DNA from 2 places in the Zongyangia sp. genome. Region 2 is predicted to be linked to the other one. Evidence: predicted binding sites of a transcription regulator. Region 2 holds the regulator's gene; the other holds the start of a gene.
The links. The regulator HrcA, encoded in region 2, represses chaperone genes, less so after heat shock. The targets are predictions, from matches to a motif close to TGTTAGCACTCNNNNNNNNNGAGTGCTAACA.
Positions count from the first base shown of each region.

Region 1: the regulator HrcA is predicted to act here: its motif matches at 2,431-2,461, upstream of ACZ25G_RS09005 (Hsp20/alpha crystallin family protein).

Region 1 covers NZ_CBDTOK010000142.1:360-6,167, reverse strand. The annotation lists gene ACZ25G_RS09025 (4Fe-4S binding protein) at 25-195, shown strand; gene ACZ25G_RS09020 (glycine--tRNA ligase) at 250-1,626, opposite strand; tRNA gene ACZ25G_RS09015 (tRNA-Pro) at 1,936-2,012, shown strand; gene ACZ25G_RS09010 (hypothetical protein) at 2,144-2,332, opposite strand; gene ACZ25G_RS09005 (Hsp20/alpha crystallin family protein) at 2,556-2,996, shown strand; gene ACZ25G_RS09000 (hypothetical protein) at 3,053-3,415, shown strand; gene ACZ25G_RS08995 (YibE/F family protein) at 3,914-5,116, shown strand; partial or broken gene ACZ25G_RS08990 (chitobiase/beta-hexosaminidase C-terminal domain-containing protein) at 5,158-5,808, shown strand, end outside.
Region 2 covers NZ_CBDTOK010000037.1:20,492-29,607, reverse strand. The annotation lists gene dnaK (molecular chaperone DnaK) at 1-1,751, opposite strand, end outside; gene grpE (nucleotide exchange factor GrpE) at 1,844-2,410, opposite strand; gene hrcA (heat-inducible transcriptional repressor HrcA) at 2,451-3,515, opposite strand; gene hemW (radical SAM family heme chaperone HemW) at 3,700-4,821, opposite strand; gene lepA (translation elongation factor 4) at 4,881-6,689, opposite strand; gene ACZ25G_RS02240 (hypothetical protein) at 6,815-7,147, opposite strand; gene spoIIP (stage II sporulation protein P) at 7,172-8,326, opposite strand; gene gpr (GPR endopeptidase) at 8,428-9,116, opposite strand, start outside.

The sequences.
Region 1 (5,808 bases), on a different contig from region 2:
GAAAACAAAGGAGGTGTATCATTCATGGCATATGTAATTAATGATGAGTGCATCAGCTGCGGCGCTTGCGAGGCAGAGTGCCCCGTATCCGCTATCTCCGCTGGTGACGACAAATACGTCATCGATCCCGATACCTGCATCGAGTGCGGCGCTTGCAACGGCGTATGTCCCGTAGGAGCACCCAATCCCCAGTAATGAAATAGGTACAAAAAAAGCGCACACCCTAGGGTGTGCGCTTTTCTTTTTGCTTTAGAATTCCAGTTTTTTCTCGATGTAGGGCACAAGCTCCGCAATGGGCATCCGGGTCTGCTCCATGGTATCCCGATCCCGTACGGTGATGCAGCCATCCTCCACACTGTCAAAGTCGAAGGTGATGCACAGGGGGGTGCCGATCTCATCCTGCCGGCGGTAGCGCTTGCCGATGGAACCGGCGTCGTCGTAATCCACCATGAAATGCTTGGCAAGGTCATGATAGATGGCAGTGGCCTGCTCGGACAGCTTCTTGGAAAGGGGCAGGATACAAGCCTTGTAGGGGGCCAGGGCCGGATGGAGATGCATGACCACACGGGTGTCCTTTTCGCCCACCTGCTCCTCGTCGTAGGCCTCGCACAGGAAGGCCAGAGCCACCCGGTCGGCGCCCAGGGAGGGCTCGATGACATAGGGGATGTACCGCTCGTTGGTCTCCGGGTCGAAGTACTCCAGGCTCTTGGTGGAGTGTTTCATATGCTGGGACAGGTCGAAATCGGTGCGGTCGGCAATGCCCCACAGCTCGCCCCAGCCAAAGGGGAACATGAACTCAATATCGGTGGTGGCGTTGGAATAGTGGGAAAGTTCTTCCTTCTCATGATCCCGCAGCCGGAGGTTTTCATCCTTGATACCCAGATTCAGCAGGAAGTTGTGGCAGTAATCCTTCCAGTAGGCGAACCACTCCAGATCGGTACCCGGCTTGCAGAAGAACTCCAGCTCCATCTGCTCAAACTCACGGGTACGGAAGATGAAGTTGCCCGGAGTGATCTCGTTGCGGAAGGATTTTCCGATCTGGGAGACACCGAAAGGCAGCTTCCTGCGGGTGGTGCGCTGGATGTTGGAAAAGTTGACAAAGATACCCTGGGCGGTCTCAGGACGCAGATACAGTTCGCTCTTAGCGTCCTCGGTGACACCCTGGAAGGTCTTGAACATCAGGTTAAATTTGCGGATATCGGTAAAGTTGGTGGAACCGCAGTCCGGGCATTTGACGCCCTTTTCTTTGATGAAATCCATCATCTGCTGGTCGCTCCAGCCGTTGGGGGCCACGCCGGTCTGCTCCTCGATGAGCTTATCGGCACGATGGCGGGTTTTGCAGTCCTTGCAGTCCATCAGCGGGTCAGAAAAACCGCCTACATGGCCGGAAGCCACCCACACCTGGGGATTCATCAGGATGGCGCTGTCCAGCCCCACGTTGTAGGGGGACTCCTGGACAAATTTCTTCCACCATGCCCGCTTGACATTGTTTTTAAACTCCACACCCAGGGGACCATAGTCCCAGGAGTTGGAAAGGCCGCCGTAGATTTCGCTGCCCGGATAGACAAAGCCGCGGCCTTTGCACAGGGCCACAATCTTGTCCATGGTTTTCTCAGAATTGAGCATAACTTTACCTCCCATTTTCTATCCATTACAGACCGACTGCTCCATCGCGTCTGGTGATTCCTCACGAGGAAAATCCATATACTAACTTCTTAATTTTAAACTTCAGGGCAGGATAAGTCAAGGCAAAAGGGGATAAAACCGCCATTTTTCCCCTGTAAACCTGCAAGAATTATTGACAGAGAGGGAAGATTCCGCTATAATATTGTTCGCACCACAAATAAAGAGATCCTGCGCTGACTTTGCTAGCACATTCTGATATCGATGATAGGGGCGCAGGTGCGTACAACTTCTATTTCCCTGGTGCGACGACGAGGCGTAGCTCAGTTTGGTAGAGTGCTTGGTTTGGGACCAAGATGCCGCAGGTTCGAGTCCTGTCGCCTCGACCAGGCTGAGCCTGGACGCAATCCGCGTTCCGGGCTCAGTTTTTTCTTTTGCCTTTTCGCCCGCGCTTAAGGCGGGCATCTTTTTTGTGGCGCAAACCACCAGGCTGAGCCTGGACGCAATCCGCGTTCCGGGCTCAGTTTTTTCTTTTGCCTTTTTGCCCGCGCTTAAGGCGGGCATCTTTTTTGTGGCGAAAACCCACCAGGCTGAGCCTGGACGCAATCCGCGTTCCAGGCTCAGTTTTTTCTTTTGCCTTGCCACTCGCGTTTGCAGCAGGTATCTTTTTTGTGGCACAAACCAAGGAATTATCCTCAACAAATGGCATGTTCATGCCGTTTGTTGAGGTTTTTTCTTTGCAGTGGGATTTGTGGGCGGCCTTTAAAAATCATATATTTTGTAACGAGTCATGGCTTCTTTTGTGAATTTTAGCACTAGCCTCTTGACAGTGCTAATATGGAGTGATATAACAAAGTTGTTCCAAGAGAGAGGGACGGAAAGGGTTCCTCCCGCAGGGCAAGAAATAAGCGAAAAGATTGGAGGAATGACTTATGTTGCCCAGCATTTTTGGTGAAAATTTGTTTGATGATTTCTTTGATGATGATTTTATGCGTTCCATGTGGAACCGCCGCAATCCGTTGTATGGCAAACATGCCAAGAACCTGATGAAGACTGATGTACGGGAAACGGATACTACCTATGAAGTTGATATTGACCTGCCCGGCTTTAAGAAAGACGAGATTGATGTAGACTTGAAGGATGGTTATCTGACCATCAGCGCCGCCAAGGGCCTGGATAAAGATGAAAAGGATAAGAAAGGCAAATATATCCGCCAGGAGCGGTACGCAGGCGCCCTGAGAAGAAGCTTCTATGTGGGCGATATAGAGTCGAAGGATGTATCCGCCAAGTATGAAGACGGTATCCTGAAGATCTCCCTGCCCAAAGAGGCCAAAAAGCAGCTGCCGAAGACAACGACCATTGCCATCGAATAAGCGCAACAAATTGATACAGAAGGAGCGTCTCATGGGACGCTCCTTTTTGTTTTTGAATGGCACTGGACAAGACAGGAGCAGGGGAGTATGATGAGAAAACGAAAGGGGGGCGTAGGCCATTGAACCGGCTGACAAGAAAACAGGGAAACGGATCCGGTTATCAGGTAGACAGCCAACAGATCCAGCCCCTGGAGGAAGGTTATGGCGGCGAGGCCGTCGAAAGGCTGGCGAAACTGGAAAACCTCTGGGAAGACCTGGAGCAGAAACAGAAGGAGATCTCCCAAAAGCTGGAGCAGCTGCGGGGAGAGGGGCGGACCAAAAGCGCCCAATTCCGGGAGCTGATGGGAAAGAAGCTTTCCAACAGCTATGTGCTGGCCCTGTTCAAGGATTATGAGATCGACGGGGAGTCGAAGAAATAGAAAAGATCACCAGCATCCTGGCAAGGTCAGGATCACACAAGTGCATAGGCGAAAATAAGGCAGCCGCTTCCTGCAAGGGGAAATCCCCCGGCAGGAGGCGGCTGTTTTTTTGCGGCCGATAGCTGCGGAGTGTCTCTGTTTTTTTCTCAATATTCTTTACATTACGAAAACCGAACTTTACACTGCCTTCACGCAAACATGATTGTCCCTCCTTCGCCGGCTGGCTATGATGGATGATGGATCACAAAGCCTGGATCGATGGCAGGCGGCCTTTTCCACGACAGGAAAGAGGGAGAAAACGCCAAGGTCTGAAACCCCGAAGTATAGTTACAGGCATCATGAACTGGGAATCTGCTCCAGAAAAGCGGGCGGCCGGCGAATTTGGTCCAGCCGAAGTCCGAACAGCCGCAGCTTGGATGGCAACAGTTCCTTTTTCTGTTTCCGGCGGAGGGCTGTGTCGGGACACAGAGAGAAATCGCGTTGGAGGAAATGAATTTCATGTGGGATAAGTTAAAAATCAAACTGAAGGATCGGACCCATGCCTTGAAGGAGTGGCTGCAAAAGCCAAAAAACCTGGCGGGACTTGGGGCAGGGGCGGTGCTTTTCGCCGGGCTGATCGCCTGGGGCGTCTGGATCAACCAGCCGGTGGAGGGACAGGTGCCCACCAGCGCCAGCCAGATGGCTTATGACAAGGCGGTGGTGACGGCGGTGCTCTCCGATGATGCCCAGCCCGATGAGGATGCCGAAGGAAAGCGGGTGGGTACCCAAGAACTGGAGATCAAAATCCTCACCGGCGCCCACAAAGATGAAATTATGACCCTGACAAACCCTATGAGCGCCCTGTTCAATGTGGATTTAGATAAAGGGGATCAGGTCATCGTCCGGATTATGACCGACGATGAGGGCAGCTATTATCCTTCCCTTTTTAACTACGACCGGGGGATTGTCCTAGGCGTTTTTGTCCTGATTTTCTTTGTCCTGCTGGCTGTGCTGGGAGGAAAGAAGGGAATGGGGGCCTTGGCCGGACTGATTTTCACCCTGGCATGCATCTGGTTTATCCTCATTCCCAGCATTATCCGAGGACTGCCCGCCATCCCGGTAACGGTAGCCATGGTGGCGGTGACAGCGGCGGGGGCTCTGGTGCTGCTCAACGGATTTTCCCAAAAGACCCTTTGCTCGGTGCTGGGCTGTGTCATCGGCGTCGTGGTAGCCGGGGGGATTGCGGCCCTGGTGGGAACGATCACCCCCATGAACGGCTTTAACATGCCGGAGGCGGAAAACCTCATCCTTTACGGCGCCGACCAGGGGCTGAAGATCAGCGGTCTATTGGTCTGCGGCGTCCTCATCTCCGCCTTGGGGGCGGTCATGGATGTGGCCCTGGGAATCGCCTCCTCGGTCTGGGAGCTAAAGGAGCAAAATCCCCGGCTGACGGCGGGAGAGCTTTTCCGCTCCGGCATGCACATTGGCCGGGACGCCATGGGCACCATGGCCAACACCCTGATCCTGGCCTTTGCGGGTTCTTCTTTTAATATGCTCATCCTGGTGCAGACCTATGACATCCCCTTTCTCCAGCTCATCAACACCGATTATATCTGCATCGAGATCATCCAGAGCATCGCAGGGGCCATGGGGATCCTATTATGTGTGCCAATTGTCGCCTTGATCAGCGCCCGAATGATGGCTGGGCGCAAAGGCGTTTGAAAATAGATGTTCATACGAATCAAAGGAGGATATGAAGGCCAATGAAAACCAAGAATGGTCTGAAAAGGGTGGTATCCCTGATCCTGGTAATGTTGATGCTCCTTTCCCTGGTGCCTACGGCAGCCTTTGCCGCGGGAACGGGGGAGTATCACAAGATTGCAGGCAGCGATGATTTTACCACCGGCGAGTATGTTATGATGGTGGACACCGGCTATGCCGTGGGTCCCATGGACGGCACCTGGGTTTCCGCTGTCGCCCTGACCCCGGATGGGGACACGGTGACAAATCCAGCAACCGCGGTAGTGGAGATTACCGTCACAGGTACCTCCGCCAAGATCAAGCTCAGCGACGGTGCCTTTATCGCGCCCAAAGGGGGCAACAATAACGGCATCAATGAAGGGGAATACGATTGGACTTGGACGGAAACAGACGGAAAGTTTGTCTTTTCCGGCACCGGCAGCGATACGGTGGTTTTAGCCAGCAACAGAGCCTCAGACAACAAATTCCGGGGCTATAAGCAGACGACCGCCACCAACAATCCCGGCGGATATCCCCACGAGTTTACCCTCTACAAATTAGAGGAGGGCGGCTCCGGGGAGGTAACGGTGGCAGCCCCCTCCGCCAACCCCCAGGCAGGCGCGGTGGCAGAGGGTACCTCCATCACCCTGAGCACCACGACAACCGGCGCCCAG
Region 2 (9,116 bases):
CCTGCAGCCTGACCGGCTGCTTGGGCCTGCTGGTATACCTTGGAGGAGACATCATAGAACTTTTTCTGCAGCTCATCCTGGCGGGACTTGATAGCCTCCAGGTCGGTGCCCTTCAGCGCTTCTTTCAGGGCGTCTACCTTGGCCTGGACATCCGCTTTATCGGCGGCGTCGATCTTGTCACCCAGGTCGGTGAGGGTTTTCTCACACTGATAGACCATCTGGTCTGCGCCGTTTCTTACATCGATTTCCTCACGGCGTTTTTTATCCTCAGCGGCATACTGCTCAGCCTCTTTGACTGCCTTTTCAATGTCCTCCTTGGACATGTTGGTGGAGGAGGTAATGGTGATGTTCTGCTCCTTGCCGGTGCCGAGATCTTTTGCGGTAACATGGACAATGCCGTTGGCGTCGATGTCGAAGGTTACCTCGATCTGAGGCACACCCCGGGGCGCTGCGGGGATACCGTCCAGACGGAACATACCCAGAGTCTTGTTATCTTTCGCCATCTCACGCTCACCCTGGAGGACATGGACCTCAACCGAAGTCTGGCCGTCAGCAGCGGTGGAGAAGATCTGGGACTTCTTGGTGGGGATGGTGGTGTTGCGGTCAATGATCTTGGTGAAGACACCGCCCAGGGTTTCCAGGCCCAGGGACAGAGGGGTGACATCCAGCAGCAGCAAGCCTTTGACGTCGCCGCCCAGGACGCCGCCCTGGATGGCCGCGCCGATGGCGACGCACTCATCGGGGTTGATGCCCTTGAAGGGCTCTTTGCCGGTGATCTTCTGAACTGCTTCCTGAACAGCGGGGATACGGGTGGAACCGCCTACCAGCAGGATCTTGTCAAGATCAGAAGCGGACAGGCCGGAGTCAGACAGGGCCTGGCGTACCGGGCCCATGGTGGCTTCCACCAGGTCAGCGGTCAGTTCGTTGAATTTTGCCCGGGTCAGGTTCATATCCATGTGTTTCGGGCCGGTGGCGTCCGCGGTGATAAAGGGCAGGTTGATGTTGGCCTGGGTGACGCTGGAAAGCTCGATTTTTGCTTTCTCCGCCGCCTCTTTCAGCCGCTGCATCGCCATTTTATCGCCGGTCAGGTCGATGCCGTTTTCTTTCTTAAACTGGTCAGCCAGATAGTTGACAATGCGGTTATCAAAGTCATCGCCGCCCAAGCGGTTGTTGCCTGCGGTGGCCAATACTTCCTGTACGCCGTCGCCCATTTCGATGATGGAGACATCGAAGGTGCCGCCGCCCAGGTCGTAAACCATGATCTTCTGATCGTTTTCTTTATCTACGCCGTAAGCCAGTGCTGCGGCGGTGGGCTCGTTGATAATTCTCTTGACTTCCAGTCCGGCAATCCGGCCGGCATCCTTGGTAGCCTGGCGCTGTGCGTCGGTGAAGTAAGCCGGTACGGTAATAACCGCGTCATAGACCTTTTCGCCCAGATAGGCTTCTGCGTCAGTCTTCAGCTTTTGCAGGATCATAGCGGAAATTTCTTGGGGAGTAAAGCCTTTGCCATCAATATTTACCTTATAGTCAGAGCCCATATGGCGTTTGATGGAACTGACAGTGTGATCCGGATTAGCGATGGCCTGGCGTTTTGCAACCTGTCCTACCAGACGCTCACCGTTTTTAAAAGAGACAACAGAAGGTGTTGTCCGGTCGCCTTCCGCGTTGGGGATGACGACAGCCTCGCCGCCTTCCATGACGGCGACACATGAGTTTGTAGTACCTAAGTCAATGCCGATGATTTTTCCCATAATCAATTCCTCCTCGAATCTTACATTCGAATTCTATACTTTTCAGTTCGTTATATTCTGCATTTATGTGAAAGGCCCAGGGCCTTTGCTTCTTAATTTGCAACCTTCACCATGGCGTACCGCAGGATTTTGTCGCCCATCCGGTAGCCTTTCTGGAAGACCTCTACCACCTGGGACTGGCCCAGGGAATCGTCGTCCACATGCATCACCGCGTGATGCAGTGTTGGATCAAAGTCTCCCTCGGTGGGATTGATCTCCTCAATTCCCAGCTTTTTGATGGTTTCCAGCAGTCCGTCGTAGATCATCTGCACTCCCTTGCGGAAGTTCTCGTCGGTGCTTTCGGTGGCCAGGGCACGCTCGAAATTATCCAGCACCGTCAGAAACTGAGCTGCGGTATCCGCCTTGGCGTCGGTATAAATCTGATCTTTTTCCCGCTGGGAACGCTTGCGGAAGTTGTCAAATTCGGCCATGGAGCGCAACAGCTTATCGTTGAGATCCTTGACCTGCTCTTTGAGGGCCTCGGTTTCGTCGGGAGCCTTTGCCTCCTGCTCTGCTTGGGCGCTTTGAGAAGGGCTTTCCTGCTCGGTGCCCGCTGCCTCCTGCTGGGAAGCAGCTTCCTGCTCGGCGGCCTCCGGGCTCTTGTTTTTCTTTTCGGCCACGTCAATGTCTCCTTTCGGTTTTCATGATGTATGTGAAATGTTATTCGTTGGATGATGAAGACGTCTCGGGAGGGATATCCTCCTCTTCGGAAATTTCGGTGAGAAGCCGTCCCAAGGTGTCGGCAAAATACTGGATGTGGGGGATGAGTTTCGGATAATCCATCCGCACCGGCCCCACAATGCCAATGATGCCGGATCTGGAAGAGCCTACATTATAGCGGGCGATGACAATGCTGGAATCGGCAAGCTCTGATTTTCCAGCTTCTTTGCCGATGGAGACGTTTTTATCCTTCATCTCCTCGTTGATGAGCCGGAGCATTTCATCCCGCTTGTTGAGAAAGGTCAGAAGGTCGTGCGCTACAGGGGTGAACTCCTGATAGGTAAGCAGATTGGTTTCTCCTTCTACGTAGTAGCGCCCGGCGTAAATCTGCCGGCACAGATCGAAGATACAGACCAGCAGCGGCGTGAACACCCGGGAATATTCTCCCAGGGCCACAGCCACCGATTGAAGGTAGAGCTTGGAAACGCCTTCCAAGGACCGGCCTCTGAACCGGGAGTTGACATATTTCCGGAAGAAATCCAGCACCTGGGGGGTGACGGCAAAATCCACCCGGCAGACCTTGCTCTTGACCACGCCGTTGGAGGCGATGACCAAGACCACCAAGGTCCTGGGCCCGGAGGGGATAATGTCGATCCGGCGCACCGTTACATCCTCCGGCGTCATGGTGGAGGAAACGGTGACACAGTGGGTGGCTTGGGCCAGGGCCGTAGCCGCATCTTCCACCAACTGGTCGGGGTCGGGGTGCTGAATGTTAAAGAGCGCGTCGATTTCCGCCTTTTCGGCGGCGGTCAGGGGCTGGGTCTGCATCAGGTTGTTGATGTAGAGCCGGTATCCCTTGTGGGAGGGCACACGCCCTGCTGAAGTATGGGGCTGTTCAAGATAACCCATCTCAAACAGCGCCGCCATTTCGTTGCGGATGGTTGCGGGGGAGATTGCGTAATCCATCACCGATGCCAGCAGCTTGGAGCCTACCGGCTCACCGGTTTTGGTGTAAATCTCGATGATCGCTGAGAGGATTTGCATCTTCCGTCTATCCAGTTCCACAGCGTATCACCTCTTTTTGCTATTTTAGCACTCTTGATTATGGAGTGCTAAATCTTACAGTTATCAATGTATCACTTCTCTTTTAGTATGTCAAGGGACTTCATAGTTTATTTACAAAAATGTTGGCAATCGTCCACAGAGACTGCCAAAAAAGAAAACGCGGCTGTTTTTCGGCCGCGTTTTTTTAACAGGAGATAGTATTCAAGAGATGAGAAATAATGCTGTTGGAGAGGAGAAACCCCTCCGTCGTCAGGGAGAGATGATGTCCGTTGAGACAAAGAAGACCCCGGCGCTCCAGGGGCGGACAAGCCCTTTCCAAAGGGGAGACGTCAACGGAAAACCGGCTGCCCAGCTGATCCAGGTTGATCCCCTCTGCCAGCCGCAGCCCCAGCATGAACTCCTCGAAAAAGCCGCCCCCATCGCAGACGCCATCAAAGGGGATGTCTCCGAAGCCGGGCGCTTTACAGAAGGATTCCAGGTCCCGTGGCAGGGCAAAGCGGCTGCCGCCGTAGTAGGAATGGGCGGCAGGGCCAAAGCCCAGATATTCCTGGCACCGCCAGTATTTCAGGTTGTGGCGGCTCTCATAGCCCGGTTTCGCAAAGTTGGAAATTTCATACTGGTGAAAGCCCAAGGAGGAAAGCCCCTCCACCGCGGCCAGATACAGGTCGGCCTGGGTATCCTCGTCGGGGATTTGGGAGAGAAAGCGGGGGGAGTTGTAAACGGTGCCCTCCTCTACCTTTAATATATAAGAGGAGATATGGGCGGGCCCGAGGGAGGCGGCAAAATCCAGCGTTTGGGAGAGGGAGGAGGCTGTCTGTCCGATGACCCCCAGCATGACGTCCAGGGAGATGTTGTCTATCCCGCCCTGCCGGGCCAGCTCCACCGACTGGGCCACCTCTTCCCGGGTGTGGCGGCGGCCCAGAAGGCGCAGTTCGGAGGGGACGGCCGACTGCATGCCAAAGCTCACTCGGGTAAAACCCAGCGCCCCTAAGGCGGCGATGGTATCCCCCTCAGCGGCTCTGGGATTGGCCTCGGCGGTGATTTCACAGTCCTTAGAGAGTGGGAAATGGGCGGCCACCGCCTCCAAAATCCGGGAAAGCCGCTGAGATCCCAGCAAGGTAGGGGTGCCGCCTCCCAGATAAACGGAGTCCACCTTTTCCGTGGGGGCGGTAGCAATATGACGGAGCAGGGCGGCTGTGTAGACATCCATTGCCTCATTGCCGCCCCGGAGAGAATAGAAATCGCAGTAGGGGCATTTGGAGCGGCAGAAGGGAACGTGGATGTAAATGCCGATGGGCTGGGGCATCCAAAGACCTCCTTTGAGAAACCGGCCGCCGCAGGTCGCGGCGGCCGGTTTTGACAGATTTAGTCGTCCAGCTTGAGGACAGCCATAAAGGCCTCCTGGGGAACCTCCACAGTACCCAGCTGGCGCATCCGTTTTTTGCCTTCCTTCTGTTTTTCCAGAAGTTTCTTTTTTCGGGTGATGTCGCCGCCATAGCACTTGGCCAATACATCCTTGCGCATGGCTTTGACCGTCTCCCGAGCGATGATCTTGCCGCCGATGGCCGCCTGGATGGGCACCTCAAACATCTGGCGGGGAATATTTTCTTTGAGCTTCTCGCAGATCCGGCGGGCCCTGGGATAGGCGTTGTCGGCAAAGACGATGAAGGAGAGGGCGTCTACGATCTCGCCGTTTAAAAGGATGTCCAGCTTCACCAGCCGGGAGGGAACATAGCCCTTCATCTCATAGTCGAAGGAGGCATAGCCTTTGGTCCTGGACTTGAGGGCGTCGAAAAAGTCGTAGACAATCTCCCCCAAAGGCAGGTCGTAGTGAAGCTCTACCCGGTCGGTGTCAAGATACTTGGTATCCTTGTAGACGCCTCGCCGCTCCTGACACAGCTCCATGATGTTGCCAATATAGGCGGTGGGGGTCAGGATGTTGGCGGCGACCATAGGCTCCTCCGCATCCTGGATGGTGGCAGGGTCGGGGAAGTTGGTGGGGTTGTCGATATAGACAGTCTCCCCGGAGGTGAGGATGACCTTATAGATAACGCTGGGAGCGGTGGTAATGATGTCCAGATTAAACTCCCGCTCAATCCGCTCCTGGATGATCTCCATGTGGAGCAGACCCAAAAATCCGCATCGGAAGCCGAAGCCCAACGCCACCGAGGTTTCCGGCTCAAAGGAGAGGGAGGCGTCGTTGAGCTGAAGCTTTTCCAGGGCCTCCCGGAGATCCGGATATTTGGCCCCGTCGGCAGGGTAGATGCCGCAGAACACCATGGGGTTGACCTTCCGGTAACCGGGCAAGGGTTCCGCCGCCGGATTTGCCGCGTCGGTGACAGTGTCGCCCACCGTGGTGTCCTGTACCGTTTTAATGCTGGCGGTGATGTATCCCACCTGTCCGGCGGAAAGCTCCTCCAGAGGAATCAGGTTGGTCGCCCCCATGGCGCCGGCTTCCACCACAGTAAACTCGGAGCCGGAAGCCATCATCCGGATGGTCATGCCGGGGCGGACCGTCCCCTCCATGACCCGGACATAGACGATGACGCCTTTGTAGCTGTCGTAATAGGAGTCGAAGATCAGCGCTTTCAAAGGGGCGTGGTCATCCCCCTGAGGAGCGGGGATATCGGTGACCACCCGTTCCAGCACCTCTTCGATATTGATCCCCGCCTTGGCAGAGATCCGGGGGGCATCTAGGGCGGGAATGCCGATGATGTCCTCGATTTCGTGGCAGACCCGGTCTGGATCTGCGGCGGGCAGATCGATTTTGTTGATGATAGGCACGACCTCCAGGTCGTGCTCAATGGCAAGGTAGGTATTGGCCAGGGTCTGGGCTTCAATGCCCTGGGAGGCGTCCACCACCAAAAGGGCCCCTTCGCAGGCCGCCAGGGAGCGGGAAACCTCATAGTTAAAGTCCACATGTCCCGGGGTGTCGATGAGGTTAAAACAGTAATGCTCCCCGTTTTTAGCCTCATAATCCAGCCGGACGGCCCGGGCTTTGATGGTAATGCCCCTTTCCCGTTCCAGCTCCATGTTGTCCAGAATCTGGTCCTCCATGTCCCGCTGGGCCACGGTGCTGGTCATCTCCAGCATCCGGTCGGCCAGGGTGGACTTGCCGTGGTCTATATGTGCGATAATGCAGAAGTTGCGGATGTGTTCGCGGTCATACTGCAACAGTGATCACCTCTTCGCCGTTGTCTAAAGCGCCCCTAGGCAGGGCGGAATCCAAGGGATTTACAGCTCATTATAGCACAACAAAAGCGCCCTTCGCAACAGAGATGGGCGCTTTGGTGAAATATTCAAAAGGGAAGAACCTGCTGCCAGTCAAGCCCTCCGGCGTAGGAGATCAGATCGGGGATAAACCGGTAGCGGATGGGGATGAGGGTGCGAAAAGGGTAGACAGCTTCCCGGATATCCGTAAAGATGCCGGTATCCAGGGTGTAATCCTTGCCCAGCCAGGTGATATTGGCCTGATCTTCCCCTGTCCTTTCAACCAGAAGCAGGGCGTTGTCATCGCCGAAGCCACGGGCGCGGGAATGAATGTCAGCGACGAAGATGCCCATCATCCCCAGATAGAGGAGGATGGAAATGGCAAAGCTGGCAAAAAAATAGCGAAGCTGCTCTTTGGACATGTGTTTTGACTTCCTTATTTTATATTATTCCCCCTGGGATAGGATCAGCTCAGCCAAGGCCTTGCCGCACAGCTCCCCGGAATAGACAGCCTCCTCCAGGGAATTGCCGTGGGCGCCAAACTCCAGAAGCAGGCTGCCGGGGGTCTTATTCATATTATAAAGGCGGTAGCAAAAGAAGATGGGGCGGGTCAGCCCCGGATAATCGGCCTCCATCTGGCTTTGAAAGGCGGCGGCAAACCGGAGGTTATCCGGCCAGTTTGGCATATTCATGGTGCCGTCGTCACAGCCGGAAATAATCATGATCTGGGCCGCCTTTTTGCCGTCGATTTCCGCCACCGGCGCAATGCGGGTGCCGTCGCTTTCCTCAATAGCGTCCCGGTGGACGTCGATGGTGATTTTGATGGAAGGGTATTCATCTAAATATTTCTGAATGGTCTCTGCGCTGCGCTCATAGGCGCCGTTGTATGAAGGGTAATCGTGGAGGGTGGTGTCGTGGATGACCCCGATACCGGCAGCCTCCAGCTGTTTGGCAATTTCATCCCCCACCCGGATCATGTTTTTATCCTGCTCGGTAGAGCGGGAATTATACCTGTCATCATAGTAGTCACGGGTCACCGGCTCATAGGCCTCGGTGGCATGGGTGTGGTAGATAAGGACGGTAGGTTCCTCCGGGGTGGAGAGATCCAAATCCCACGCCTCGTCCAGCTGGGCCTGCACGTCACTGTTGGAAAGTTCGGTGGAATTTTTGAGGAATCCGTGGTCCAGAGGGATGTAGATACCGCCGGCCTGGGCGGTATAGGTCCGCTCCACAATGGGGCCTCGGTTTTCCTCCGGCACCGGCTCCACCTGGATGGACTCTGAGGAGGAAGAGGATTCGGACTGGGATTCCTCAGAGGATTCCGACTCCGGTTGGGTGGTGGAGGGCGGCGTCACATAGGGGTCGGATTCCTCCTCCCCGTCGTCGATCTCATCGGCAAAGCGCTGGCGGATCAGGGAAAGGCCGCCGTCGGGCATCCCCAGGACCGCGGAGAGAACCGCCGCCTGCTGGGTGAATTTTTCGATATAGGGGGCGGACACTGCCGCTACCTTAATGCAAACGGCCAAAATGGCCGCCACAAGACAAAGGGAAAGGATTTTTTTACCCGTCCGGCCCAGACGGCGATTCCTTCTTTTTCGCATCAAATGCATAACCTCCTCCCTTTGGATCGGGAAACAAAACGAACGCCATTATCATTTCTATGCGGAGGAGGGGAAGGGTATGCTTACCGAGGACGGGCAGGCTACATGGTCAAATAGATTAGGTCTTCCCGGCTGATATCCGGTTGCAGGGCGCTGTTGATGCCAAGGGAGATGACCTTGGCCGAGCGGGAAATCAGGGTGTCAATGTCCCGGGGCGTCACCATCATGGCGCTCTGGGAGGTCGGCGGGGGAAGGGAAGCCCCCGCCTGCTCCAAAACGCTGTGGGCCAGGGTGGTGGAATCCACAACAGTGGGTACCCCCATGGAGATGACGGGCACCCCCAGGGTGGAGCGGCTCAGTTCCTTGCGGCGGTTGAGGACCCCGGAGCCGGGAGAGATGCCGGTATCGGAGATCTGCACAGTTCGCCCCAAGCGCTGAGGATTTTGGGCGGCCAAGGCGTCGATGACGATGACCTGATCGGGCTTTACAAAGTCGACCAGGGCGCCGATGATTTCTGAGGTTTCCATGCCGGTCTGCCCCAAAACACCGGGGGAGATGGCCGCCACCGGGGCCAGAGTATCCAGCCCTGCCGCAGAGGCCGCCGCCCCCTGGATGTGGCGGGTGGCCAGGATGCCCTCGGTCACCAAAGGCCCCAGGGCGTCGGGAGTAATGTTGTGGTTGCCCAGTCCCACCACCAAGGTAAGGCCCCGCCCCCGCAAAAGCCGCCGCAGGGAGGAACAGACGGCCTCCACAGCGTCGTCAGCCGCGGTAATCGAGGCGGAAAAGGCCT